One region of the Arthrobacter sp. 2MCAF15 genome, then DNA from elsewhere that is predicted to be linked to it. Evidence: predicted binding sites of a transcription regulator. Region 1 holds the regulator's gene; the other holds the start of a gene.

Evidence for each region. Region 1 encodes HrcA, which represses chaperone genes, less so after heat shock. Its sites were predicted from a motif close to TTNGCACTCGNNNNNNNCGAGTGCNAA; they were not measured.
Region 2: the regulator HrcA is predicted to act here: its motif matches at 3,928-3,954, upstream of AB4089_RS07235 (Hsp20/alpha crystallin family protein).

Annotation. Positions count from the first base shown of each region.
Region 1 is NZ_JBFRGZ010000006.1:91,584-105,785, forward strand. It holds gene AB4089_RS09195 (class I SAM-dependent methyltransferase) at 1-49, shown strand, start outside; gene AB4089_RS09200 (NAD-dependent epimerase/dehydratase family protein) at 56-1,090, opposite strand; gene cls (cardiolipin synthase) at 1,414-2,880, shown strand; gene AB4089_RS09210 (aminoglycoside phosphotransferase family protein) at 2,907-3,818, opposite strand; gene AB4089_RS09215 (CG0192-related protein) at 3,936-4,568, shown strand; gene AB4089_RS09220 (META domain-containing protein) at 4,761-5,231, shown strand; gene AB4089_RS09225 (GerMN domain-containing protein) at 5,672-6,592, shown strand; gene AB4089_RS09230 (16S rRNA (uracil(1498)-N(3))-methyltransferase) at 6,686-7,459, opposite strand; gene dnaJ (molecular chaperone DnaJ) at 7,462-8,592, opposite strand; gene hrcA (heat-inducible transcriptional repressor HrcA) at 8,656-9,669, opposite strand; gene AB4089_RS09245 (DUF3097 domain-containing protein) at 9,986-10,837, shown strand; gene AB4089_RS09250 (DUF4870 domain-containing protein) at 10,984-11,403, shown strand; gene hemW (radical SAM family heme chaperone HemW) at 11,523-12,761, opposite strand; gene lepA (translation elongation factor 4) at 12,807-14,202, opposite strand, start outside.
Region 2 is NZ_JBFRGZ010000004.1:281,925-296,126, forward strand. It holds gene AB4089_RS07205 (ABC-F family ATP-binding cassette domain-containing protein) at 1-733, shown strand, start outside; gene AB4089_RS07210 (YbaK/EbsC family protein) at 885-1,364, opposite strand; gene AB4089_RS07215 (SURF1 family cytochrome oxidase biogenesis protein) at 1,368-2,246, opposite strand; gene AB4089_RS07220 (hypothetical protein) at 2,247-2,540, opposite strand; gene AB4089_RS07225 (DUF3099 domain-containing protein) at 2,537-2,983, opposite strand; gene AB4089_RS07230 (beta-ketoacyl-ACP reductase) at 3,133-3,858, shown strand; gene AB4089_RS07235 (Hsp20/alpha crystallin family protein) at 4,012-4,431, shown strand; gene AB4089_RS07240 (SDR family oxidoreductase) at 4,578-5,354, shown strand; gene serB (phosphoserine phosphatase SerB) at 5,445-6,374, opposite strand; gene AB4089_RS07250 (ABC transporter ATP-binding protein) at 6,507-7,292, shown strand; gene AB4089_RS07255 (sulfite exporter TauE/SafE family protein) at 7,312-8,097, shown strand; gene AB4089_RS07260 (TrmH family RNA methyltransferase) at 8,147-8,962, shown strand; gene AB4089_RS07265 (DUF6325 family protein) at 9,139-9,612, opposite strand; gene AB4089_RS07270 (type B 50S ribosomal protein L31) at 9,912-10,169, shown strand; gene AB4089_RS07275 (lipoate--protein ligase family protein) at 10,319-11,422, shown strand; gene pepN (aminopeptidase N) at 11,526-14,168, opposite strand.

The DNA of each region.
Region 1 (14,202 bases):
GCACCCGCAGGCTGCCATCCTCGTCGACAAACCATGTTTGCCCTCGTAGTGCGCGTTAACGTGTCCGCCCGGGACGACTGGCGGTGAACTGCTCCTCCGGGGCGTAGTCGATGTAGTGCTCGAAGAACGGATCGTCGGTTCCCGGCACGGCTCCGGCAGCGTCCGCCTGCACCAGCCAGTCGAGCTGAAGCGGGATGGTCTGGGCGTATGTCCCAACGGGCTCATAGCCCAGGTCAAGGGAGGCCTTCGTGCTGAGCACCAACGGCGGCCGGAAATCCCACGGGTGGTCCCCCAGCCCGGCGGGGGCGGTGGCATCGAGCAGCACCTCTTCCCATTGGTGGCCCAGATGCTGGGCGATTGCTGCCGCGATCTGTCGGGCGTTGGGGGCGTCCGGATCGGCGCTGTTGAGGACGCGCGGCCCGGGTTCGGCGGCGACCCGTTCCACGAGGGCGGCCGTGTTGACTGCCGCCGTCGTATGGTCCCCGCCGAGTCCGGCATGGGCCAGGAACACCGCCGGGCGCCGGTCGAGCACCCGCTTGACGAACATCCACTCCCGCGGCATGGCCGCGCCCTCGCCATGTACCTTGGACGCCCGGATCACCGTCACCGGATGGCCACTGTCCAGCAGGGCATGCTCCGCTGCGACTTTGTTTGCTCCGTAGCCTTCACGGGAGTCGTACTTCCCCGCGCCGGGCACCATAGTCGGATTGCTTTCGAGAATGGGGGCGTCAAAGCGGGGCGGCGCATCGGAATTGACGTGGTTGCCGGCGGCGTCAACGTAGACGGCCTTGCTCGAGAGCATGGCGGCCGAGGTCACGGCGGGAAGGTGCGGAAGGAGCTGCCGCGCGTCGGCCTCCGTGTAGCACACGGCGTCCACGAGCAGATCCGCACCGCCGCCGACTACACGAGCCAGGGCTTCGTCGTCACGACGTTCGGCGACGATGAACCGTGCCCCGGCTTCCGTCAGTTCAACCGGCATTTTTCTGCGGTCCCGGCCTGTGATCTCCACGGCCCAGCCGGCTCTGATCAGCCGCCACGCGATGGCGCGCCCGAGGACACCGGTACCTCCAAGGATCACTGCCCGTTTCATGGTCCGACTCTAGCGGAGGGCAACTCTGGGCTCCTTTGGCCCGCATGCCAAGATTTCCGGGATTTCACCCGCACCGGGTGAGGCCCACCCCGGACTTGACGCCAACAATAAGTCATACCCTCCATGGACAGGGCTGAGGGACAGAGCGTCCCGGAAACGAGAAAGCATTTTTGAGAGCAGGAAAGACAAATGGGTTTCTGGGAAAACTTTTGGGACACTTTCTGCTGGTTCTTCACAGCATCCCTGTTCTTACCTGAGGAAAGAACCAAGAGCCGGGTGCTGGTCTGATGGCGTTCGCAGCATTGAAGAACGGCTAGGAAGCAGTGCGCGAATTCTTTCAGGACCCGGAAACGTTGGCCTTACTCCTCCTGGCGATCCACATAGTCCTCGTGACCGTCGCAACTGTCCTCGTGTCGATGAATCGCCGTCCATCCTCCGCTATTGCCTGGGTGCTCGCCATAATTTTCATCCCAGTCCTTGGTGCCGTCGCTTTTTTCTTTGTCGGTTACTCGAAACTGCCCAAGGCCCGCCGCGACAAACAGCGCGAAATCAACAATCTTGTCCTGGCGCGGACTGAAGGCAGCCCGCTGGTCAGCCGCGGCCTTGACTGGCCGGACTGGCTGCATTCGGCGGTGGTGTTGAACAGCAACCTTGGGGCGCTCCCTATGGTCGCGGACAATAGTGCGACCCTATTGGGCGACTACAACGGCGCTTTCGATGCCATGATCGCTGAGATTGATTCGGCCACCCAGTACGTGCACGTGGAGTTTTACATCCTGGTGCTGGACGCAACCACAGCGCCGTTCTTTCAATCGTTGGCCCGGGCAAGACTACGCGGCATCGACGTCCGGGTTCTGTCCGATCATCTGGCTGGCCTGAAGTTCCCCGGCCGGAAAGAAACCCTGAGCTTCCTCCAGGAGATAGGGGCGGAATATCGCCCCATGCTGCCGGTGCGGCCGTGGCGTGGCGAATGGCAGAGGCCGGACCTGCGCAATCACCGGAAGATCCTGGTTGTAGATGGCCGCGTGGGATTCACTGGATCCCAGAACGTCATCGACGCGAGCTACGACACGAAGGCCAACCTGAAGCGCGGGCTCCAATGGCACGAGCTGATGATGCGCGTTGAGGGACCTGTGGTCCGGGAACTGGATGCGGTCTTCGCGACGGACTGGTACAGCGAAACGGATGTGATACTGCCACTGGATTCAAACCCCATAGGCGTCAGCCACAGTTCTGTGCTCATTGACGCGCAAGTCCTGCCCAGCGGCCCCAGCTTCGACAACGACAACAATTTGAAGCTCTACGCGACACTCATCCACAAAGCTGAGCGGCGTGTCAGCATCACGAGTCCATACTTTGTCCCGGACGAATCCATCCTGATGGCTATCGTCACGGCAGCGGCGCGGGGGCTCAGCGTCGAGCTCTTTGTTTCCGAGGTCGGAGACCAGAGCATGGTCTACCACGCGCAGCGTTCATACTACGAGGCACTGCTCCGCGCCGGCGTCAGGATCTACCTCTACCGGTCACCCAAAGTGCTGCACTCGAAGCACTTCACCATCGATGAGGAGGTTGCGGTCATTGGGTCCAGCAACATGGATGTCCGTTCCTTCAGCCTCAACATGGAGGTATCCGTACTTGTGCACGGGCGCGGTTTTGTGGACGCAATTCGGGGGATCGAAGACGGGTACCGCATGGAAAGCCGTGAGCTGCAGCTCGAGGACTGGCTCCGTCGACCCCTAGCCCAAAAAGTATTCGACAACCTGTATCGCCTGACCGCCTCCCTCCAATAGGGAATTGGCGAACGGCAAGCCCAGCCTCACACCGTCTGCGAGATGTCGGCAACGACCTGCTCGATTTGATACCTGGAAACCCGCGCAAGGGCCGGGTTGGTGTGGACATAGTAGGGATAGGCGATGATTCCAATCGACAGGGCCCAGGCGCGGCCGCGCTCCCAGGTCATCTGGTCAACGCCCACTGCGTCGCGAAATGCGGCGCGCCCCTTATCCTCCAGCAGGTTCCAGGCGACGATCAGGTCCACGGCCGGATCGCCAATGGCGATTCCACCCCAGTCGAGGACACCGGCGAGCCGTGCCTCGGCGATCAGAAGGTTGCCGGGCTGCAGGTCCGTGTGAATCCAGGTCTGCTCCCCGGCGCCCTCCGCCACCTGCCGAGCCGCGTCCCATGCCGCTGAAAGGAGCGGGACGTCCAGGAGTCCTGCGCAGCTCGCGATCGCGGCACGCGTCGCCGCGTCCCTGGCGGCCAACTGGCCGCCACGGTAGGACCACAGCGCTTCCTCGGGCGCTTCAGTCCCGACGTCGGCGCCATGCAGTACGCGGATGAAGCGTGCGAGATCAAGCGCGAGGTCGGTTCCGTACGCGTGGCCCGGGGCAGGGTTTTCCCCTTCCAGCCAGCCGGACACCGTCCACGGCCACGGGTAGGCCCGGCCCGAGACGCCCTGTGCCAGGGGAATTGGTACCGGGACAGGCAACTGGGGACCGAGCATGCGCGGGTATTTCCACTCCTTGGATAGCGAGGACGCCGCGTCTGCCGTGCGGGGAAGCCGTACGACGAGCCTGTCGCCGAGCGCGAGCATGACGTTGTCCGTCCCGGTGGAAGCCACCGGCTCCAGCGTCAGACCAGCCCACTCGGGGAACTGATCCGCGACCAAAAGGCCCACCTGGCCCGTGTCAATGTCGGGCTCCGAGTCGTGCAGCTTTGCGATCATCATGGGTTCAACCTAATCGACGGCGGACGGAGAGCTCCGCGGCGGAGAAGTTTGGATCTGACAAGCTCGGATCCAGCGGCGCCGTATCCGGCTCGGGCGGCCGCAGCTAGGCTTGCAGTCATGGCGATCATCCACCAAGCAGAATTGCAGCCGACGAAACTCGAACTCCTCGAAGAGTGGCTGCCCAGCCAGCCGTGGTTCCCGGAGTCCGGCGCCGCGGGGCTGAGCAAAGTAGGCTCCTACCGGTTCGACGACCCTGCTGGCGAGGTCGGCATCGAGACGATTATCGTCTCTGCGGCGGGATCCATCTTTCAAGTACCGCTCACGTACAGGGCCCAGCCCTTGGCCGGCTGGGAATCATGGTTGGTAGGAACCATGCAGCACTCGGTTCTTGGCCAACGATGGGTTTACGATGCCTGCGCTGATCCCGTCTACGTGACGGCATTGGCAGCGAGCATCATGCTCGGCCACCCCCAGGCCAAGCAATACCTTGATGTGAAGGGAAAACTCGAAATCCTGGCCGAATCTGTCTTCGTGCAAAGCACCGGGCCAACACTCAACGCAGTGCCCAACGTCTCCTCGGCTACCCCACGCGACACCGCCGACGGCACCGCAGTCGAGACCGCGGACCTGCAGCTACTCGTCATCCGCCGGCTGGATCTTGAAGGGCAACCGGCCGGCCGACTCACACTGACCGGCATCTGGGAAGGACAACAGGACAACGTCAAACTCGCCGCCGTCACTAAGTCCTGACCACAGGAGAAGAATTCGCTCTGGCTGCATGCGCCAGGCACGCATCGGTGTCCCGGCATCAGCAAGAGCTTTTGTAGTGACATGGTCAGCACCCAAGGATAGGCTCCGATAAATGTTGGCCTTCAAGGGAGCGCAATGCGGCGGATTCGGTTCTGGAAATGCGCGTTCTCGGTCCTGTTGCCCGGCGTTCTGATGACGGCTTGCGCACCCGGGACCACGGTGAGTCCCGGGACTGCTGGCCCTACCCGTCCGCCCGCTTCCGTTAATCCACCAATACCGTCCACGGCCCCCGTGGAAGTGTGCGCGAGGTTCCTGCCGTCGGCGTCGTGCTCCTCGTATGTCAGCATTTCGGGCACGTCCCATGGCAAGGATCTTCCATGGGTGGCCTCCGGCGCTGTAACCGTACGGCTTACGACTGTGGCCGGATCACTCCAACTGGCCGTCAAGACTCCGTGTAACCCGGCAAGTGGTCCCGCAACGATCAGGGAAAATACGCTCGTCGCGGGAAATGTGGCCTCGGGCGCCATGGGCTGTCCCGCAGAAGCCGGAACCCAGGAAGCGTGGGTTTTGCATTTCCTGCGGGGCCCCATCGAGATGACATCGTCCGGCGGAACACTCACCTGGAAAAGCGGACCGGACACGCTGACACTCCGGGCCGACTAATACAGGCCATCCAGTCCGGAGGGCGCTGGACAGGCCAACGCGCTGATCCGGATGGTGCTCCGGCCTCTCGCCCGGACCATGACGGATCCCGAGGCGAATCAGATCCGGGACGCTGTCTACCTGGCCTTGCACGAGGGGGCCATCAAGGAGCTCATCGCAGGAAGGGGCTAGTGCCCGCCGCAGACCCGCCCGATGCCGACCGGCCACCCGCGGGCGCCGGGCGGGTCCGGAGCAAATTAGGTATCAAGTTTGTATCGGCCTCATATCGTTCCCATTGCAGTTCCGGCGCCGTGGCCCAAACCCGGCAGACGGGCCGCACCCGTGTGCCATGCTGGAATTCGGTCATCCCCAAGAGCGCCGTGCCGCTGACCGGCACGTCAAGCGGGGCGCTAGAGGAAAGGGACAGCAGCATCACGAAGCGTGGAGTTCAGCAGCTATCAATGGGGCGCGCCCGCCGCGCCGCACTGGCGCTTGCGCTGCCCGCTGCCCTGCTCCTGTCCGGCTGCGTGGCCACACCGCAGAGCGGCATCACGAACTCCAGCAGCCCCTCGGAGCTCATTCCTGTTCCGGCCTCAGGCGTCCCGGCCACGAGCGCGCCGCTCGAAACGGCCCAGACGTCGAACAAGGCTCCGGTGTATTGGATCGGCCGCAGCAATGACAACGCATTCCTTTACCGTGAGTTCCGTGATGTCCCGGACCAGGACAACCCTGTCACGCGGGCCCTGCGCGTGATGATGTCCCAGAAGCCCCTGGACCCGGACTTCTTTACGCCGTGGCAGAACCCGAAAAAGCTGGCGACGTCGATCTCCGGCAAGAACGTCATCACGGTGGATGTCTCCGCGGATGCCTTCAACAGCAACGTGGATGCCGCCATGGCCGAGCGCGCCATCCAGCAGCTCGTCTACACCGCGACGGCAGCCGCGGCCAGCGCGGGCCTGATCGATTCCGGCCAGCAGGTCCAAGTGGTTGTGCTGGTTGATGGTCATACGGACTACGTCGCCTTCAACCACGTCCGGCTGGGCGCGCCGACGTCCCGCAGCGCCGGGATGGTGGCTCCCGTGTGGATCATTGATCCGCAGGAAGGCACGTCCGTAGCCGACGGTTCTGTCAAGATCACCGGCCGGAGCACCGTGCAGGGCGGGAAACTCCGCTGGCAGATCCTCAAGGTCGACGGCGATAACGCCAAGAGTGCCTACCTCAACGGCAGCGCGACGGCGTCAGCGGATTCCATCCATTCCGGGTTGTTCACCCTGTCCGTGAACCTTGGCCCGGGCCGCTACGAGGTCCACGTGTCCCAGGTGGATTCGTCGGACAGCGCCAAGGAAGTATTCCAGGACACTCGCGGTTTCGAAGTCAAATAGGCTTCAAATAGGCTTCGCGGTCAACTAGCCTCTCTCAACCAGCCACTGCGACACGGCCTGCGGCAGGTCAGCTGGGCTATCCAGGCAGACCGATTACCAGCGGCCGAGGATGTCGTTGGCCAGCACGGTCGCGGCGGGCCCGGCGGTGGACGAGCGCAGCACGTGGTTCCCCAGGAGTGCCGTTACGGCCCCGGCGTCGCACAACCGGGTCACTTCCCGCGGACTGATGCCGCCTTCCGGGCCCACGATCAACAGCACTTCGCGGGATCCGGCGTCGCCGGCCGGCGCGGTTTCCAGCCAGGATTCGAGGACGTTCCGCAAGGGGCGGACGGCGTCTTCGTGCAGAATGACGGCCAGGTCCGCGGCCGCAACGGCAGTTTGCAGCCCGGTGCTGTCGACTGCCGCCCTGACCTCCGGAATCCAGGCCCGGCGCGCCTGCTTGGCCGCCGCCGTCACCACCGACTGCCACTTGGCGTGCGCCTTCGCGGCCCGTTCGGCCTTCCACCGCACAATGGACCGCTCAGCCTGCCAGGGAACGACGGCGTCGATGCCCAGCTCGGTGGCCGTTTCGGCTGCCAGCTCGTCGCGGTCGCCCTTGGCGAGGGCCTGGACCAGCACCAGTTGGATCCCGGGCCGCGGCTCGTCGGCGACATCCACGCACTCGACGGTCAGCTCGGCCGGCGCGACGGCGGTCACCGTGCCGGTCAGGCGCTTGCCGGCGCCGTCGGCGATGTCGACTGTCTCGCCGACGGCGATCCGCTTGACGGTGACAGCATGGCGGGCCTCAGGGCCCTCAAGGACGAAGGCGGAGCCGGGGACCTGCTGGTCCAGGGTGCCTGGGGCGGTGAAGAAGACCGGGTTACTCACCGCTACAGGTTACCGAGCCGGTCCCGGAGTTTGGCGAAGACGCCGCCGCTGGCCGCGAGCTTTCCCGCAGTGAAGTGTTCGCCGCGCAGCTTGGCCAGCTGGCGGAGCAGGTCCTCCTGGGCCGCGTCCAGCTTGCCCGGCGTTTCCACCTGCAGGTGGACTTTCAGGTCGCCGCGCCCATGGCCGCGCAGGTGGGTGACACCAAGGCCGCGCAGGGTAATGATCTCGCCGGACTGTGTACCGGCCTTGACGTCGATCTCCTGCTGCCCATCGAAGGTGTCGAGGGAAATTTCCGTGCCGAGGGCGGCGGCCGTCATGGGGATGTTGAGGCTCGCGTGCAGGTCGTCGCCGTCGCGGACGTACGTGGCGTCGTTGTTGACCCGGATCTCCACGTACAGGTCCCCGGACGGGCCGCCGGCCGGCCCTGCCTCACCCTGGCCGGAGAGCTGGATGCGCGTGCCGGTGCCGACGCCGGCCGGGACCTTCACGGTCAGCGAGCGGCGGCTGCGGATCCGGCCCTGGCCGCTGCATTCGTTGCAGGGGTCCTTGATGACGGTGCCGAAGCCCTCGCAGGACCCGCAGGGTGCCGACGTCATGACCTGGCCGAGGATGGAGCGCACGGCGCGCTGGACCTGGCCGCTGCCGCCACAGATGTCGCAGCGCACGGGGTGGGTACCCTCGCGGCAGCAGGATCCGTCGCAGGTGGGGCAGACCACGGCCGTGTCGACTTCGAGCTTCTTGTTGACGCCGAACACCGCGTCGCGGAGGTCGATCCGGACGCTGATCAGCGCGTCCTGGCCGCGGCGGACCCGGGATGCCGGGCCGCCCTGGCCGCCACCGGCGCCGAAGAAGGTCTCGAAGATGTCCTGGAAGGCGAAGCCCTGGCCCGAGTAGCTGCCGCCCCCGAAGCCGTTGTCGGTGCCGTTTTCATTGCCGGTGGTGTCATAGACCCGGCGCTTCTGCGGATCGGAGAGGACCTCATAGGCATGGGTGACGGCCTTGAACCGGTCCGAGGCGTCTTCTCCCGGGTTCACGTCGGGGTGCAGGGTCCGGGCCAGTTTCCGGTAGGCCTTCTTGATCTCCTCCCCCGTTGCGTCGCGGGAGACTCCAAGAACGTCATAGTGGCTGCTCAAAGTGTGTATCTCTTCCTTTTCGTACTGCCGGTGGGGCAAGAAGTCGTGCTGGGTCCGGGCCGGTCAGGGCCCCAGGATCCTCGAAAGGTAGCGGGCCACCGCGCGCACGGCGGCCATGGTGGTGGGATAGTCCATCCGGGTGGGTCCAAGGACACCGACCTTGGCCGTGGCGTCCGGGCCGTAGGCCGTGGCCACGACGGAGGCCTCGGCCAGACCGTCGTAGGGGTTTTCCCGGCCGATGCTGACGGTCACGCCGCGTGGGTCTTCGGCCATTTCGCTGAGCAGGCGGAGCATGACCACCTGCTCCTCGAGCGCCTCCAGGACCGGGCCGATGCTCAGCGGGAAGTCCACGTTGGAGCGTGCGAGGTTGGCCGTGCCGGCCATGACCATCCGCTCCTCGCGGCTGCTCGTGGCCAGCGCCTCGAGGCCACGGGCAAGGGCCTGGGCCGCTCCCCGGCGCGCCGGCGGGCCGCTGGCAACCACTGTGGGCAGAAGCTGGGGCAGCAGGCTCAGCGGCGTTCCCGAGAGGCTCGCCAGGAAACTTGTACGCAGGTCGGCGAGGGCGTCGTCGGGAATGTCCTGTCCGACGTCGATGACGCGCTGCTCCACCTTGCCGGTGTCCGCGATGAGGACGATCAGCACCTTGCGGGGTGCCAACAGCACGAACTCAATGTGCCGCACCCTGGCGCGGCTGAGCAGCGGATACTGCACGACGGCGACCTGGTTGGTCAGGTGCGACAGGAGCCGCACGGTCCGGTCAAGGATGTCGTCGAGGTCCTCGGATCCTTCCAGCAGCGCCTGGATGGCCCGGCGCTCGGCCGGAGACAGCGGCTTCACCGCTGAGATCTGGTCGACGAAGAGCCGGTAGCCCTTGTCGGTGGGGATCCGGCCCGCGCTCGTGTGCGGTGCTGTGATCAGGCCTTCGTCTTCCAGCGCCGCCATGTCATTGCGGATCGTGGCGCTGGACACGCCGAGATGGTGGCGTTCAACGAGCGCTTTGGAACCAACGGGCTCACGCGAATGGACGTAGTCCTCCACGATGGCGCGCAGCACTTCGAGTTTGCGCGGTTCGCTCACGCTCCACCTCCAATCGACTGTCCCGCAGTCGGTGCCGCCCGCGTTGTACGGTCCGCGTCCAGAACTGGTGCGCGTGGTCCGCAACGGAACAAGTGTTAGCACTCGACATGCCTAAGTGCTAACCAGTCTAATATGACTCGCCGCGTTGTTAGCATTGGATTCGCTCCAGGCGTGGCCTGCGGGATCGCGTTTCCCGTCACATCGGGCGCGGGGACCGTGGCCGCTTCCGCCGGCGCCGCGCCCCTGTGGTCCGGTGCAGGCCACGGAGAGTTCCACTGACCGCCGTACATTCCGAGTGCAAAGTAAGCGTGTAGAGATGTCGTACCAGAACTGGGGACCCCAGGACCTGTCCGCCCCCGCCAAGACCGCGTTGCCGGAGGTACCGGTGGAACGCGGGATGGTCCTCGAGGAAGTCCAGTCCGGCTGGGTGGGTGCCGTGACCCGGGTGGAGAAGTCCGGCGGCATGCACGTCGTGGCGCTGGAGGACCGTCGGGGCAAGTCCCGCTCCTTCCGTTTAGGCTTTGGCTTCCTGTTGGAGGGGCAGCCGATCCGGCTGATGCCTCCGGCCCCCAGGAAGGCGGCGCCGGCCGCCGGTGCCGGCCGCACGGCGTCGGGCTCGGTCCGGGTGGCCGGGCAACGCGCCCAGGTGGCCAAGGCCAGCCGCATCTGGGTGGAAGGCAAGCACGACGCCGAGCTCGTGGAGAAGGTCTGGGGTGATGACCTCCGGGTGGAGGGCATCGTGGTTGAACCCCTGCACGGCATTGACGACCTCGCGGCCGCCGTGGCGGACTTCGGTCCCGGCCCGGGGCGCCGCCTGGGCGTGCTCGTTGACCACCTGGTGGCCGACTCCAAGGAGTCGCGGATCGCCGACGCCGTCATGGCCTCACCGGGCGCCGCAGGCAACGTGCTGATCGTGGGCCACCCCTACGTCGATGTGTGGCAGGCCATCCGGCCGGCGGTCCTGGGGATTGAGCAGTGGCCCGTGATCCCCCGCGGCGTCGACTGGAAGACAGGTATCCTGACGGCTTTCGGGTGGCCGCACTCGACGAAGGAGGATATCGGCCTCGGCTGGCAGAAACTCCTGGGGGCGGTCCGCAGCTACGCGGACCTGGAGCCGTCCCTGCTGGGCCGCGTCGAAGAGGTCATTGACTTCCTCACTGTGCCCTAGCCGGCGCAAGCTCTGACGCTCCCTGATCTCCATTTCCGCGCCAGAGCAAGTATTCTTGAATCGGCGGCCGCGCTCCCAGCGCGGCTCCGGCTATTCCAGGCACAACCCAGGCAGCAACGCATCACCGCAATCCGAAGGGCTTCACCGTGGCAGATAACGCACGCGAACACACGGGCAACCAGGCCGGCCATGGCCAGCCCCCGTACCATGGCGTTCCGGCAAATGCGCTGCCGTTGACGGCCAGCGAGGACCGCCAGTGGGCCACGCTCGCGCACTTCGGCGGCATCCTGGGCTGCGTGCCGTCGCTGCTGATCTACCTCATCTTCAAAGACCGCGGCCCGTTCACGGCGCAGGAATCCAAGGAAGCGCTGAACTTCACGCTGCCGCCGACGATCGCCGCGGTGCTAGCCAATCTGCTGGTCTTCATTCCCGTGGTGGGCAATCTCTTTGCCGTGCTCGCCACCGTGATCTGGATCGCCGTGACCTGCTTCTCAGTAGCCGCCGGCATCCACGTCAACCGTGGCCAGCCGCACCGCTACGAGTTCAACCTGCGCTGGATTAAGTAGCCCGGCCTTTCCGAACAAAAACCTCACACAAAAGAGCCGGCCGCTGCCCCTCGGGGCGTAGCGGCCGGCACCTTTGTGTCCGGGTAATTCGGACCGGCAGTTTCAGTTAAGCGGGCTATTCAGTCCGGCAGGATCCTGCGGACCACGGCGTCAGCCAGCAGGCGGCCCTTGAGGGTGAGAATGAGCCGGCCCTTGAAAGCGGCTGCAGGCTCCACGAGGCCGTCGGCGATCAGTCCCGCAACGGCGTGCCGTCCGGTGTCCCCCAGGCCGCCGAGGCTTGGGACGTCGAGTCCGGAGTTCAGCCGGGCCTCCAGCATGACGCGTTCCACGTTGCGGGTTTCGGTGTCCAGCGTTTCGCGTCCGGCGGCGGGTGAGGCCCCTGTGCCGAGGCGGTTGGCGTAGGCGGTGGGGTGCTTGACGTTCCACCACCGCACTCCCCCGACGTGCGAGTGCGCCCCTGGTCCGATGCCCCACCAGTCGTCGCCGCGCCAGTAGGCCAGGTTGTGCCGGCAGGCCTGCTCGGGGGTGCGGGCCCAGTTGCTGACCTCGTACCAGGCGAGTCCGGCCGCGGAAATCAGCTCGTCCGCGAGTTCGTATTTCGCGGCGTGATCGTCGTCGTCGATTTGCGGGACTTCGCCGCGGCGGATCTGGGCCGCGAGCTTGGTGCCGTCCTCAACGATCAGCGCGTAGGCGCTGATGTGGTCGGGCGCGTAAGAGAGGGCGGTCTCGAGCGAGTAGCGCCAGTCCTCCAGCGACTCCCCGGGAGTGCCGTAGATGAGGTCGAGGCTGACCGCTAGGCCCGCGTCCCGTGCCCACTGCACCACTTCGGGCACGCGGCTGGGCGTGTGGGTGCGGTCCAGGACCTTCAGCACGTGCGGCACGGCCGACTGCATGCCGAAGGACACCCGGGTGAACCCGGCGTCGGCCAGCAGCTGCAGGGATTCGGGGGTGACGGAATCGGGATTCGCTTCGGTGGTCACTTCGGCGCCGGGCTGCAGGCCCCATGCGTCGATGGCAGCGGAAAGGATGCTGGCCAGGTCCTCGGCCGGGAGCAGCGTGGGCGTGCCGCCGCCAAAGAACACCGTGCTGAGGGAGCGGTCCGGCAGGGCGGATTCCTTCAGGACGCGGGCAGCGAATTCCACCTCGGCGATCGCGGTGGCGGCGTAGGCGTCCTGGGACGCCCCGCCGCCCAGCTCGGTGGCGGTGTAGGTGTTGAAGTCGCAGTACCCGCAGCGGACCGCGCAGAAGGGGATGTGCACGTACAGCCCGAAGGCGCGCTGGTCTGCGCCCTGGCGCGCCTGGGCGGGCAGGAGCCCGTCCGGCGGCGCAGGGTCGCCGAGGGGAAGAACGCTAGGCATGGGCCCGGCCTGCCGGCACTGCAGCAACTGTCATGACGAGCACCGTTACTTCTTGGCCTTGTCCTTGGACTCGTCCGTGGTGAGGGCTGCGATGAAGGCTTCCTGCGGGACCTCGACGCGGCCCACCATCTTCATGCGCTTCTTGCCTTCCTTCTGCTTTTCCAGCAGCTTGCGCTTTCGGGTGATGTCACCGCCGTAGCACTTGGCGAGGACGTCCTTGCGGATGGCGCGGATGCTTTCGCGGGCGATGATCCTGGAGCCGATGGCGGCCTGGATGGGCACCTCGAACTGCTGGCGCGGGATGAGTTCGCGCAGCTTGCCGGTCATCATCACACCGTAGGCGTAGGCCTTGTCACGGTGGGTGATGGCGGAGAAGGCATCGACCTGTTCGCCCTGGAGCATGATGTCCACCTTGACCAGGTCGGCTACCTGCTCGCCGTCGGCCTTCCAGTCGAGTGATCCGTAGCCGCGGGTCTTGGACTTGAGGATGTCGAAGAAATCGAAGACGATTTCGGCCAGCGGCAGGCGGTACCGGATTTCCACCCGGTCCTCGGAGAGGTAGTCCATGCCGCCCATGACGCCGCGGCGGCTCTGGCACAGCTCCATAATGGCGCCGACAAACTCGTTCGGCGCAAGGATCGTGGCGGATACCATCGGCTCGCGGACCTCGGCGATCTTGCCGGTGGGGTATTCGCTGGGGTTCGTGACGTGGACGATCTTCTTGTCCTCCAGCGTCACTTCGTATTCGACGTTGGGGGCGGTGGAAATCAGGTCCAGGTTGTATTCGCGCTCAAGCCGCTCGCGGGTGATTTCCAGGTGCAGCAGACCCAGGAAACCCACACGGAAGCCGAATCCCAGAGCCGCGGACGTTTCGGGCTCGTAGACCAGCGCGGCGTCGTTGAGCATCAGTTTCTCCAGCGCATCGCGGAGCACCGGGTAATCCGTGCCATCCAGCGGGTACAGGCCGGAGAAGACCATCGGCTTGGCATCCGCATAGCCGGGGAGCGAGTCCGTGGCCGGCTTGGCAAGGTTGGTGACGGTGTCGCCCACCTTGGACAGGCGGACGTCCTTCACTCCGGTGATGAGGTAGCCGACCTCGCCGACGCCGAGGCCCTTGGAGGGCGTGGGCTCCGGGGAGCTCACGCCGATCTCGAGGAGTTCGTGGGTGGCGCGGGTGGACATCATCTGGATGCGTTCGCGCGGGTGCAGCATGCCGTCCACCACGCGGACGTACGTGACCACACCGCGGTAGGTGTCGTAGACCGAGTCGAAGATCATGGCGCGGGCCGGGGCGTTGGGGTCTCCCACGGGGGCCGGCAGGTCGCGGACGATCTTGTCCAGCAGGACCTCGACGCCCATGCCGGTCTTGCCGGAGACGCGGAGCACGTCCTCGGGGTCGCCGCCGATCAGGCTGGCGAGTTCCGCCGCGTACTTTTCGGGC
Region 2 (14,202 bases), on a different contig from region 1:
CATGGCCAAGCGTGCCGAGCGTTTGCTCGGCGGCCTCGAAGCCGTCCGCGCGCACGACAAGGTAGCCGCCCTGCGCTTCCCGGATCCCTCACCTTGCGGCAAGACCCCGCTGACGGCGGACGGCCTCAGCAAGTCCTACGGCTCGCTCGAGATCTTCACCGACGTCGACCTCGCGATCGACCGCGGTTCCAAGGTGGTCATCCTGGGCCTCAACGGTGCCGGCAAGACTACCCTCCTGCGGATGCTCGCCGGCGTCGACAAACCGGACACCGGCGAAGTGGTGGCCGGCCACGGACTGAAGGTGGGCTACTACGCCCAGGAACATGAGACGCTCGACGTCGACCGCACCGTCCTGCAGAACATGCGCTCCTCCGCCCCCGACATGAACGACGCGGAAGTCCGCAACATCCTGGGCTCGTTCCTGTTCTCCGGCGACGACGTCGACAAGCCCGCCGGTGTGCTTTCCGGCGGTGAGAAGACCCGCCTGGCGCTGGCCACCATTGTGGCCTCGAGCGCGAACGTGCTGCTCCTGGACGAGCCCACCAACAACCTCGACCCCGCCAGCCGCGCCGAAATCCTCGGCGCCCTGAGCAACTACACCGGCGCCGTCGTCCTGGTCAGCCACGATGAAGGTGCTGTCGAGGCGCTCAACCCGGAGCGCGTCGTGCTGCTGCCCGATGGCATCGAGGACCACTGGAACGAAGACTACCTGGACCTGATCACGCTGGCGTAGGGCGCTGGGCTGGTTCCTCAGGGCGGCTGAGCCCGCGCCTCGGCGCAGGTAATTTGCCGCGTGCTCGCTCGTGCCTCGCTTAGACGCACGCTACACAAATCACCCGCACCGCCGCGCTCGTGCGGTTGTCACCGCTCAGTGCAGCCAACTCCTAACGGACCAGCATCTCTTCCGCGCCCGTGATCCGGTGCAGGTCCTCATAGGCGATCGAGAACATCGAGTTGTGGTCGCCTGCCCCCGCCCAGAGTAGGGGGTGGGCCGCGAGCGACGTGTCCAGCAGCGTCCGGATCTTCTCCGGATGGCCAACGGGGGCCACGCCGCCCACTTCCTGGCCGGTGTGTTCCAGGACGAATTCGGGGGAGGCCCGGCGGATTCTCCCGCCGCCCAGCTGATCAGCGACCTTGTGGACGTCTACTTTGGCCGCGCCGCTGGCCAGGATGAGCAGCGGCGTGCCCTCGTGGTCGAAGATGAGGCTGTTGGTGATCGCGGCGACGTCGCAGCCCAGTGTGGCGGCCGCCGCAGCAGCCGTGGGGACTTTCGAGTCGAACACCGTCACGGTGTCCGCGACGCCCAGCGAGGTGAGGGCGCGCTTGACGTTCGCCACGGGCCCGGGCAAGGAATCAGTGCTCACTGCTCAGAACCCCTGGGCGTCGAGGATGGCGTCTTCCTCTTCTTCCGCGGTCGCGTTCTTGCGCTTGCGGGGAGCGGGACGGCGGCGTACGGCCGGGCCGCTGGAGTGCAGGAACACGCCCTCGGCGGCGTCGGCCTCGGCGTCCTCCGCATCGATCGCGGCGTTTCGGGCCTGCTGCCGGGCCGCATAACCGAACCCGACGAACATCAGGATGCCGAACGCGAACCACTGCAGCGAATAGGAAAGATGCGTGCCTTCGTCAGTGGAGGGTTTGGGGAACGGGAACGGCATGTCCTGGACCGACGGCGACTCTGAGGCCAGCTGGCCGTAGGCTCCCGTGAGCAGCGGATAGCCCAGCTGGGTGGAATAAGTGGCGAGGTCGATCGAGGCCAGCTGCCCCTCCGGGGCGCCGCGCTGCAGCTCGGGTTCGGCCGGCTTGAGCCGGGCGACGACTGTGACCGGACCCTGCGGCGGCGCAGGAACCGAGTCCGGCCGGCCCGGAGTGTTGTTGCCGATGGGCAGCCAGCCGCGGTCAACCACGACGGTTTCGCCGGATTCGAGCTTGAACGGAACCACCACCTCATAGCCGGGCTGGCCGTTGAGCGGGCGGTTGCGGACGATGCGCTGGCCGGCGACGTCGTAGCTGCCTTTGAGCTCCACCTGGGTCCACTCGCGCTCCGGATTCAGCCGGCTGAACTGGTCGCGGACATCGGCGAACGGCACGGGCGTTGCAGAGTAGTTGGAAACCACCCTGTTGATTTCGGCCAGCGTCTCGGCGCGCCGGTCCATCTGCCACCGGCCCAGTCCGACGCAGCCCGCGGCGAAGATCGCGGCCAGCAACAAATACCCCAGCCATTTACTGGAGAAGAGAAAGCGGTACATTCAGCCGATCCTGCCTGACGGGTCGAGGGGGACTGCGTCTTGGTCGAGGGGGACGGAGTCCTCAGCGAAGGCCACCGTCTCCTTCCATAGCCCGCGCGTCTGGAGGTAGTCCTCAAGCCAGGCCCGGTGCTCTCCGCACGCCAGCCAGATCTTGCGCCGCTCCGGGGTGTGGATCTTGGGGTTGTTCCACAACAGCTGCCATTCCGCCGCCGTGCGGCAGGCCTTCCGGGAGCAGACGGTGCCGGGGCCTGCGGGGGTGTCCCCGCCGCCCCCGGCCAGGTCAAAGAGGTTCATGAAGCTGCCCGTCCGTGGTCGTCGTCGTCGTTTTCATCATCGATCAGCTCGCCTTGCAGCAGCGTTCCCGAGGCGTCATCGCCGGCGTACGGCTCGGCCGGCCCGGCGGGAGCCGGTGCATCCAGCTCTGCGAGCGGAGCGTAGTCCAAGAGGGAGTCACTGTGGATTTCCGCTTTGTCGCTGCCGTTGGCGATCACCACGGCCACCCACGGCAGGAAGACGGCCCCCAGCACCGGAATCAGCCTGAACCAGCCATCCACGGCAAATATCAGGATGAGGCAGACCATCCGGATGCCCATGGCGACGGCGTACTTGACCATCCGCTGGTGCATCTCGTCCGAATGCGCAGCAGCGGCGTCTGTGATGCTGTGCACCTCGGTACCGCCGGACTCGGCGTCCGGCCTCCCGGGCACAGGGGCACCGGGTCGGTTTTTGAGTGTCACGGCTGTCAGATCACGCTCCCAAGGCTTACTCCAATTCTCTCACCATCGGCGGAGCCGCCCAAACGCATGCGAACCGGGCGCTAAGATCGGAGGCAGGAAAAATCCAGCCCCCAGCGCGGCCTCCCTGCCGCAGAATCCCGGAGCCCCATATGTCTGAAACACCCACCACCGGCCGCAGCGTTCTGATCACCGGCGGAAACCGGGGGATCGGCCTGGCCATTGCCGAGTCCTTCCTGGCCAACGGCGACAAGGTGGCGGTGACCTTCCGCAGCGAGTCTTCACTGCCCGAGGGCATCCTCGGCGTCAAGGCGGACGTCACAGACGAGGCTTCGGTGGACGCCGCATTCGCGGAAGTCGAAGCCGCCCACGGTCCCGTCGAAGTACTCGTCGCCAACGCCGGCATCACGAAGGACACCCTGCTGATGCGGATGAGCGAGGACGACTTCACCTCCGTGATCGACACCAACCTCACCGGCGCCTTCCGGGTCATCAAGCGCGCGTCCAAGGGCATGATCCGTGCCCGCAAGGGCCGCGTGGTGCTGATTTCCTCTGTCTCCGGCCTGTACGGCGCGCCGGGCCAGATCAACTACTCGGCCTCCAAAGCCGGCCTGGTGGGCATCGCCCGCTCGCTCACCCGCGAGCTCGGCGGCCGCGGGATCACCGCGAACGTGGTCGCGCCTGGCTTCATCAACACGGACATGACCGCCGAGCTGCCCGAGGCCACGCAGAAGGACTACCTGACCAAGGTCCCGGCCGGCCGCTTCGCCGAGGCCTCCGAGGTCGCCAACGTGGTTCGCTGGGTCGCCAGCGACGAGGCGTCCTACATCTCCGGTGCGGTCATCCCGGTCGACGGCGGCCTGGGAATGGGCCACTAGCTCCGAACACAGCGGACGACGGCGGTATCCGCCGTCGTCCGCTGTCCTCTTCGCTGGGCCTTTTTGCCCTTGGCACCGGGACTCCGGGAGCGTCTAATGGCCTCACAGCCCCAGCCCATGCCATGGCAGGGGCGTGGACGCAGGAGGAAAATCATGAGTGATCTCAGCAAGTGGACGCCCTCGGACATGCTGGAACCGGTCCGCCGCTTCCTCGATGGTGATCTGTCCATAGCGCCCGGGATCAAAATCGAACAGTTCCAGGAGGGCAGCACGCTGGTGGTCCGGGCGGAAGTGCCCGGGATCGACCCCGACCAGGACGTTGACGTCTCGGTCAGCGAGGGCATGCTGCACATCGCGGTGCAGCGGGAGGAAAAGTCCGAGCACAAGAGCAAGGCCGGCTACCGCTCCGAGTTCCGCTACGGCCGGTCCGTCCGCAGCATCGCGCTGCCGCAAGGGGCCAAGGAAGAAGACATCACGGCCACGTACAAGGACGGCGTGCTGGAGGTCCGTGCACCGGCTCCCGAGGTGGTCACAGGGGAAACGACGACGAAGATCAGGATCGACCGCAGCTGACCCTGCCATCAGCGGGTTCCTGTCACCCCGGGAACTACGCTGTCTGGGCTTCTTTGTGGACGCTCAACAACTGTAAAGGCACGATCCGCTGGCATGATGGATTGCAGACCCACAGTGTTTGGACGTTTGGAACAAAAGGAGCTCGTATGGGACTGCTGGACAACAAGACTGCGATCGTGACCGGTTCGTCGCGCGGAATCGGCGCAGACATCGCCAAGATCCTCGCCGGCGAAGGCGCGGCCGTCGTCGTGAACTACCGCCAGAAGGCGCCGCGCGCCAACAAGGTCGTCGCGGAGATCGAAGCCGACGGCGGCCGTGCGGCTGCCGTCGGGGCGGACCTCACCACCCAGGAAGGCGTCCAGGCCCTCGCCAGCGCCGCCATGGAGAACTTCGGCTCGCTCGACCTCTTGGTCCTCAACGCCTCCGGCGGCATGGAAACCGGCATGGAGGAGGGCTACGCGCTGAAGCTGAACCGTGACGCCCAGTTGAACATGCTCAACGCCGCCGTGGCGCTCATGCCTGAGGGCTCCCGCGTGGTCTTCGTGACCAGCCACCAGGCCCACTTCATCGGCACGGTTCCCACCATGCCCGAGTACGAGCCCGTCGCCCGCAGCAAGCGTGCCGGCGAGGACGCGCTGCGTGAACTCGTGCCCGCCCTGGCGGAAAAGGGCATCTCGCTCGTCGTCGTCTCCGGTGACATGATCGAGGGCACCGTCACGGCCACTTTGCTTGACCGGTCCAACCCCGGCGCCATCGAGGCCCGACGCGCCGAGGCCGGCAAGCTGTACTCGGTCAAGGAGTTCGCCGCGGAGGTCGCCAAGATGGCTACCGCCGACGTCGAGACCGGCCACACCGAATACGTTGGCGGCGCCGATTATTTCGGTAAGGCCGCAGACACGGCTGCCGGCACCGGCTCCAACTAGTAGCGCAGGCCCCCGGGCCGACCGAGGTGGCACGTCGCGGCAATGTTTTTCGCAAACATTGCCGCGACGTGCCATCTCGCGGTTAACGCCTCAGACCCCCGCGATGTACCGCACGGCGTCTAGGTAGGGCAGGCTGATGGCGGCGTCAGCGGCCGCGCGGACGGCCGGCTTCGCATTGAAGGCGACGCCGATGCCGGCGGCGCCGAGCATGTCGAGGTCGTTGGCGCCGTCACCGACGGCGATCGTGTGCTCCATCGGGATGCCCTCGGCAGCGGCCCACTCGCGCAGGTACTTCTCCTTGGCCGCCCGGTCGATGACGTCGCCGAGGACCTTGCCGGTCAGGGCGCCGTCGACGATTTCGAGGTCGTTGGCGATCCAGTAGTCCAGCCCCAGGTCTTCGGCGATCGGCCGCAGGATCTGGTTGAACCCGCCGGACACCACGGCCACGGCATGGCCGGCGGCCCGGAACGCCGCCACCAGTTCGGCGGCGCCCTCGGTCAGCCGGACCTCGGCGCGGACGGAATCGACGACGTCGGCCGGCAGCCCCGCGAGGACAGCCACCCGGGCGTGCAGGCTCTGGGCGAAGTCCAGTTCCCCGCGCATGGCCGCCTCGGTCACCGCCGTGACTTCCTCGCGCTTGCCGGCATAGGCGGCCAGGAGTTCGATGACTTCCTGCTGGATGAGGGTGGAATCCACGTCCATGATGAGGAACTTCCGGGGCGCATTGCGCAGTGCCGCGGGAACCAGCGCCGTGTCCACGCCGTCGATCCCTGAGGCAGCCAGCGTGCGGCGCGCGCCTGTCAGGGAAGCGGCCAGTGAAGCGTCTGTTGCGCCGTCCGGCAAGCCGTCCAGTGAGCCATCCACTGTGCAGTCCGCCGCGTACACCTCGAAGCGGGCGTTTCCGGTGCGGTTTTCGGCCCCGACGCCCAGCCCCGCGGCGGTCAGGAGCGAACGCAGCCGCTGGATGTCGGGAGGGGAAAGTTTCAGGCCATAGCTGACTGCGGTCACGTTCGAACTCATGGCCTCAATCCTAGCGAGCACGCGCTGGACGGCCCGAATTCGTTGCGCCCCGGCCGCCGCCGCGTGACGCTCCACGGCAGCCTGCAGCGCCGGTTATCAGTCCTCCGCTATTTTGTCCTAGTGTCTACTCCTATGAGTGATGTTCTTGAAATGGCCGGCGTCAGCGTTGTACGTGGGGCTAAAACCCTCCTGGACAAGGTCGATTGGCAGGTCAAGGAAGGCGAACGCTGGGTAATCCTCGGACCTAACGGCGCCGGCAAGACCACTCTCCTCCAACTGGCAGGCGCCCGGATCCACCCGACGTCCGGAGTGGCGGGCATCCTTGAGGAAGTCCTCGGTTCCGTCGACGTGTTCGAACTCCGGCCCCGGATCGGGCTGTCCTCGGCCGCGCTGGCCAGCCAGATCCCCGAGCAGGAAAAGGTCCTCAACGTCGTCGTCACCGCCGCCTACGGTGTGACCGGCCGCTGGCGCGAAGGCTACGAGAAGAACGACGAGCGGCGCGCCTTCGGCCTGTTGAACGAGTGGGGCATTGGCCCGCTGCTCAACCGCCACTTCGCCTCGCTGTCCGAGGGGGAGCGCAAACGCGTCCAGATCGCCCGCGCCCTCATGACCGATCCCGAGCTGCTGCTCCTTGATGAGCCGGCCGCTGGTCTGGACCTGGGCGGGCGCGAGGACCTGGTCCAGCGCCTGAGCGAGCTCGCCCGCGACGACGCCGCCCCGGCGATCGTGCTGGTCACCCACCACCTGGAAGAAGTGCCGCCGGGCTTCACGCACGCGATGCTCATGCGCGACGGCGGAGTGGTGGCGTCGGGTCCGCTGCCGGAGGTCCTCACGGCCGAAAACCTGAGCGAAACGTTCGGCCTGCCGCTGGACGTCACCGTCAACGCAGGCCGGTACACCGCCACCGCCAGCCGCTGACCGGGGCCGCTGACCACGCGTGGAGCTCCTCAACAGCGCCTTCATTTTCTTCGCCGGGCTGTGGGCGGGAACCATCAACAGCGTTGTCGGATCCGGCACCCTGGTCACGTTCCCTGTACTGATCGCCCTCGGCTATCCCCCCGTCACCGCCTCCATCAGCAACGCGATGGGGCTTGTGGCCGGCAACGCCACCGGCGCCTGGGGCTACCGGAGGGAGCTCGCCGGCCGCGGCAGGCAGCTGCTCCGGCTCCTCCCGGCCTCGCTGCTGGGCGCCGTTACCGGCGCCTATCTGCTGCTGCATTTGCCGGAGAAAGTCTTCTACTACGCCGCTCCCGTACTGATCGTGCTTGCCCTGCTGATGGTGGTCTTCCAGCCGCGGCTCCAGCGTTGGGTGAAGGCCCGCGAGGAAAACCCCGAGCACGCCATCCGGGACCGGCGCCACGGCGTCCTGCTCGTCGTGCTGGTGTACCTGGCCGGAGTCTATGGCGGGTACTTCGTCGCGGCCCAGGGCATCCTGCTGGTGGGGATCCTTGGCATTTTCATGACCGGGACCATCCAGAACGCCAACGCGATGAAGAACATCCTGGTCCTGGGCGTGAACGTGATCGCCGCCGGCTCCTACCTCCTGTTCGCATTCGACCGGATCGACTGGGGAGTGGTCAGCCTGATCGCCGTGAGCTCCCTGATCGGCGGCATCATTGGCTCCAAGGTAGGCCGCCGGCTCTCCCCGGTGGTCCTGCGCGGCGTCATCTTCACCCTGGGCCTTGTGGCACTGGGATTCATGATCGCCAACCTGTTCAAATAGCCCCGCCTCTAGCCCCCGACCGTTCAAAGAGCCCCGAAATGACCTGCCCGTGACCTTTCACTTTCTTGAATCCGCCGACGACCCGCGGGTTTCCGACTACACCCGGCTCACAGACGTGCACCTGCGCAAGCTCCGGGAACCGGCCGAGGGCCTGTACATCGCCGAATCCTCCCGCGTCCTGCGCCGGGCGCTGGCGGCGGGGCACCGGCCGCGGTCATTCTTCCTCGCCGAGAAGTGGGCCGAGGACCTGGCGGATGTCTTCGAGCAGTACCCAGAGGTCCCGGCCTATGTCGGCTCGGCGGCGCTGCTGGAGGAAATCACCGGATTCCACCTGCACCGCGGCGCCATGGCCGCCATGCACCGGCCCGCCCCGGTGCCGCTGGCGGAACTGCTCGCCGGAGCCCGCCGGGTGGCGGTGCTGGAAGACATTGTGGACCACACGAACGTGGGGGCCATTTTCCGCTCCGCGGCGGCCCTCGGCGTGGACGCCGTCCTGGTTTCGCCGCGCTGCGGGGATCCGCTCTACCGCCGCAGCGTGCGGGTCAGCATGGGCACCGTCTTCCAGGTGCCGTGGGCCAGGCTCGAGGACTGGACCGCAGGCCTGGCTGCGCTTCAGGGGGAGGGCTTCACCGTGGCGGCTATGGAGCTCACGGAAGACGCCGTCGACCTCGACGAACTCGCGGCCCGCCAGCCGGAACGGCTGGCCCTGGTGCTGGGCACGGAGGGCGCGGGCATGAGCCCGGCAACCTTGGCCGCCGTCGACCTCGCCGTCAAGATCCCGATGCGCCCGGGCGTCGATTCGCTGAACGTCGCTGCGGCGTCGGCGGTTGCGTTCTGGGAACTCCGCCCAAGGGACTCTCAATGATGTTGTCAACGGACTTTTGTACGGTGCCGCCCCCGTTCTCCCGGCCGCGTGACCGGGAGAACTTGGGTGCTAGTAGGTCTTTGCCCGGGTAAGCCCGCCGGTCCTGCCCGGGCAGTTCGCAAAGTGGGGTGCGCATGACCCAGAAGGGTCGTCTGCGTCGTGCTGCCAGTGGCATGTCAGGCTCCTTCCTTGGCTTCTTCGGGTGACTGGGCTTCGGCGTCAGCCTCGAAGGCTGCGATGACGGCCTGGGTCGGGATCCGGCCGCTGGCCACGAGTTGGCCTCCGGCCTTCCGGACGGCCGCGCCGAACGGAGCCGCCCACTGGTTTTCCCAGACCAGCACCGCGGCGGAGTGGCCGGGCGCGATCGTCTCGGCCAGGTCCATGACGTCCTGCTCAGAGAGCACCATGGCCAGGTCGGCCTCGGCCATGCGCACCTCGCCGAGCTCGCTCGGGTCGAGGTCAGAGATTTCGGCCGTCTCGAGCGTGCCATCGTCGGTTTTTCTCAGGAACACCATGTCGAGCACCCTGATGAGGTCACGCTTGACCAGGTCCTCCAGGAACGGGGCGATCTGGCCCTTACCGAAGTCGGGCCCGGGGAACTCCACGACGAGCCAGTCCACCGGCCCTAGTTCATCCAGTGACTCAGCCATACTGATGACCTCCGTTTCTCATTGGGTACAGGCAATCCGACGGACAGCCACAGTTCCATCCTGTGCCCGGGTGAGGTGCGTCGCCTCACCCTCACCGGGTGAGCTCACGGAAAACTACCCGGCAACAATATGAGGACCAGGGCGAAGCCAGGTTGCGCCGCGCTGACGTGCGCCAATGGTGTTCGTCAGTGCACCGGCAATCGGCTATGATTGATAGCTGGCCGTCCGGTACATTCCGTGGCCATCCCATTCATACCTGGCAACTGGCAAAATCCAGTTGTGCGAACAAAGGTCCAATTATGAAGTCTGATATTCACCCGAAGTACGAAGCTGTTGTTTTCAACGACCTGGCTTCCGGCGTCAAGTTCCTGACCAAGTCCACCGTGTCTTCGAAGAAGACCATCGAGTGGGAAGACGGAAACACCTACCCGGTTATCGACGTCGAAATCTCCTCCGAGTCCCACCCGTTCTACACGGGCAAGCAGCGCATCATGGACTCCGCAGGCCGCGTCGAGCGCTTCAACGCTCGCTTCAAGGGCTTCGGCGGCAAGAAGTAACTTTCTTCTTCCCCAAGGTCTTGCAGGAAGCCCGCACCGGCAACGGTGCGGGCTTCCTGCGTCTGGGCTGATTCACCACTCGGCGGCCTTCCGGCGTCGCGGGTTCCCTGTGTCGCGGGTTGGCGGAAGCATGCGGCAGGATGGATGCCATGACATCGCATCCCGTGGCCACTGTTTCCAGTACTGACGACGACGGCGCCCGTCACCATGGCGAGTACAAGGTCCCGGGCGGCAAACTCGTGGTCGCCGACTTCGACGTGGTGAACGGTGTCCTGGCGCACGTCTCGCTGAGCGGGGATTTCTTCCTGGAACCGGACGAGTCGCTGCCGGAGATCAACCGGGCACTCACGGGGCTGCCCGTCGAGACAGGCGCCGCCGACATCGCCGCCGCCGTGACAGCTGCCCTGCCGGAGGATGCCGTGCTGTTTGGGTTTTCCGCCGACGCCGTCGCGATCACCGTCCGCCGCGCCCTCGCGAAGGCCACCGGCTGGGCGGACCACCACTGGAACATCATCGCCCCGTCCGTCCTTCCCACCCACGTCAACGTCGCCTTGGACGAGGTCCTGACCGAGGAAGTCGGCGCCGGGCGGCGCAATCCCACCCTGCGCTTTTGGGACTGGGAGGAGCCCTCCGTGGTGATCGGCAGCTTCCAGTCGGTCCGCAACGAGTTGCACCCCGACGGCGTCGCCCGGCACGGCATCAGTGTGGTCCGGCGGATCAGCGGCGGGGGAGCGATGTTCATGGAGGCAGGGAACTGCATCACCTACTCGCTCTACCTTCCGCAGACCCTCGTCGACGGCATCAGCTTCGCCGACTCCTACCCGTTCCTCGACGCTTGGGTGATGGCGGCTTTGGAGAAGGTCGGCATCAGCGCCTTCTATGTGCCGCTCAATGACATCGCCACGGAACAAGGCAAGATCGGCGGGGCCGCGCAGAAGCGGCTCGCCAACGGCGGGATGCTCCACCACGTCACCATGAGCTACGACATCGACGCCGAGAAGATGGTGGACGTGCTGCGGATCGGCAAGGAGAAGCTGTCCGACAAGGGCACCCGGAGCGCCAAGAAGCGGGTGGACCCGCTCCGCCGCCAGACCGGCCTGGCCCGAGCCGAAATCGTCGCCGCCATGATGGACGTCTTCGCCGAACGCTACGGCGCGACGCCGTCCGTGCTCACCGACGCCGAGCTTGAGGCCGCCCGCCGCCGCGTGGAGACCAAGTTCGGCACCGCGGAGTGGCTGCACCGGGTTCCTTAGTAGCAGTCATTCCATCGGTTGCTCCGCACCGGCCCTTTTGAACCGTCAAAAGGGCCGGTGGGTGGGGAGCAGTCGATGATGCCAGGACCTACTCCGCCCGGGTCTAGGCGTTGAGGGCCTGTGCTTTAAGGGCCTGTGCCTTGAGGGCACGGTGCAACTGGCTGCGCTGTTCGATGATGATCCGGCGCAGGGCACGCGGCGCGTCGGGATGGGCGCTCAGCCAGCCGTCGGTGCGGACGATGACGGCGTGGGTGTCGGGTGTCCCGCCGTGGCCGTCGAGGTCCTGGCCGGCGGGATAGAACCCGCGGACAATCCGGCCGGCGATCTCGATGCTCCGGTCCGCCCAGATCTGTTCCAGCGACTCGAAGTACGGGTCGATGAAAGGGCTGAGCAGCGCGGCCTCACCGGTGTTGAACCCGGCGATGGTCGCGCTCAGGAGTTGGTTGGACAGCGCGGTGCCGTGGACCGCGGCGTCCCAGGCGGCGGCCTTGACGGAGGCTTCGGGGCGGGCGGCCAGGGCCGTGGCGTGCCCGGACTTGCCGGCCGCCGTGTTGTCCCGGGCGAGCTCCTGGTCGAGCTGGTCCTGTGTTGCCTGGCCGTTGGCGGCCAGGCCGTGCCAGAGGTTCCAGCGCAGTTCGGCGTCCACCGCGAGGCCGTCGATCACGGTGCTGCCGTCCAGGATGCCGCGGAGCAGGTCCAACCGGGCGGCGTCGTACCGGCTGGTCGCGGCCAGGGTCCGCGCCCAGGCCAGCTGCTGGTCGGAACCCGGCGCCGCCGCCTGCAGCTGTTCGGCGGCGGTGGCGAGGAAGCCGCGGCGGACGGCGTCCCGCTGGCCGCGGGGCACGTAGTGTTCGACCGCCGTCGACGCGTTGCCGAGCACGTTGAGGAGGACACCGATTCCCGGTTCGGCGGGCCCGAACCGCTCCACGGCGTCGACGTAGAGGGAGGCAGGTGTGACGGCATCGCGGGCCGAGTCCCACAGGGCAGTCCAGCACAGCGCCCGCGCCATGGGGTCGCTGAGCTTGTCCAGGGAGCCCCGCACCGTGGTCTCGGAGTCCGGGTCCAGCCGGACCTTGGCGTAGCTGAGGTCCTCGTCATTGACCAGCAGCAGCGCGGGCCGTGACTTGCCGGCGAGTTCGTCCACCTCGGTCCGGGGGCCGCTGACGTCGGTCTCGACGCTGCCCGTGCGGACCAGCGCGCCGGCGTCATCAAAGTCGTAGAGCCCGATCCGCAGCCGGTGCGGACGGGGCTCCTGCCGGCCGGTGGCGGGATCCACGGCGTCCTGCAGGATCGCGACCGAGCTGAACGTGTCCCCGTGCCCGGTGATGTCACTGGACAGAATTTCACTGGACAGAGTGGAGATGCCGGAGGTCTGGAGCCATTGGCGGGCCCATTCACCGAGGTCGCGGCCGGACGCCGCGCTCAGTGCCGCCAGCAGTTCGGCGAGGGTCGTATTGCCGTAGGCGTGGTCCCGGAAGTACTGGCGGGACCCGTCGATGAACGCCTCGAACCCGACGTAGGCCACGAGCTGCTTGAGCACGGAGGCGCCCTTGGCGTAGGTGATGCCGTCGAAGTTCTGTTTTGCCGCTTCCAGGTCCGGGATGTCGGCGACGATCGGGTGCGTGGTGGGCAGCTGGTCCTGGACGTAGGCCCAGGCCTTGCGGTTGTTGGCAAAGTTCACCCAGGCCGTGTCCCAGTCCGTGGTGCGGTCCACGCCCAGGGTGCCCATGTAGTCGGCGAACGATTCCTTGAGCCACAAGTCGTCCCACCATTTCATGGTGACGAGGTCGCCGAACCACATGTGCGCCATCTCGTGCAGGAGTGTGTTGGCGCGGGCCTGGTACTGGGAGTCGGCGGCCCGCGAGGTGAAGACGTAGCTTTCGGTGAAGGTCACCAGGCCCGGGTTTTCCATGGCACCGAGGTTGTATTCGGGCACGAATGCCTGCTCGTACTTGCCCCACGGGTAGGGGAAGTCGAAGAGCTCGTTGAAGAAGGACAGCCCGTTCCTGGTGAGGCGGAACAGGGCGTCGACGTCGAACGACGCGGCCATGGAGGCCCGGCAGTAGAGCGCCAGCGGCACGTGCAGGACCGTGCCGTCGGCCAGCGTGCCGCTCCAGGCGTCCTCGGCTTTGAAGTACGGTCCGGCGAGGACGGTGGTGATGTAGGTCGACATCGCCTTGGTGGGGGCGAAGTCCCAGCGGCTGGTGGCCGGGTCACTGGTCAGCTGGGTGCGCAGGACCTCGGCGCCGTTGGAGGACACCTGCCAGTCCGAGGGTGCCATGACGTGGAAGGTGAATTCGGCCTTCAGGTCGGGTTGCTCGAAGTTCGCGAACACGCGGCGGGCGTCGGCCGGTTCGTACTGGGTGTAGAGGTAGCACTGCCCGTCGGCGGGGTCGACGAAGCGGTGCATGCCCTCGCCGGAGGTGCTGTAGAGGGCCGTGCCGGTGATCGTGACCTGGTTTTCCCGTTGCAGGTTCTCCAGCCGAATCCGGGATCCGTCCACGACGTCGGCGACGGCGAGGCCCTTGCCGTTGAGGAAGACGCTGTGCACGCTGCCCGCAATGAAGTCCACGAAGGTCGAGGCCCCGGGTTCGCTGGCCGAGAAGTTGATGACGCTGCGGCTGGTGTAGCCGGCGACGTTTGGGTCCGTTGCCTGCCGGACGTCAAGGGAGACGTCGTAGCTGTGCGTGGTGATGAGGGCAGCGCGGGCCGCGGCCTCGTCGCGGCTCAGATTCTGATTCGACACCCAGCTATCTAATCACGGCTGCGTGTGTGCCGAA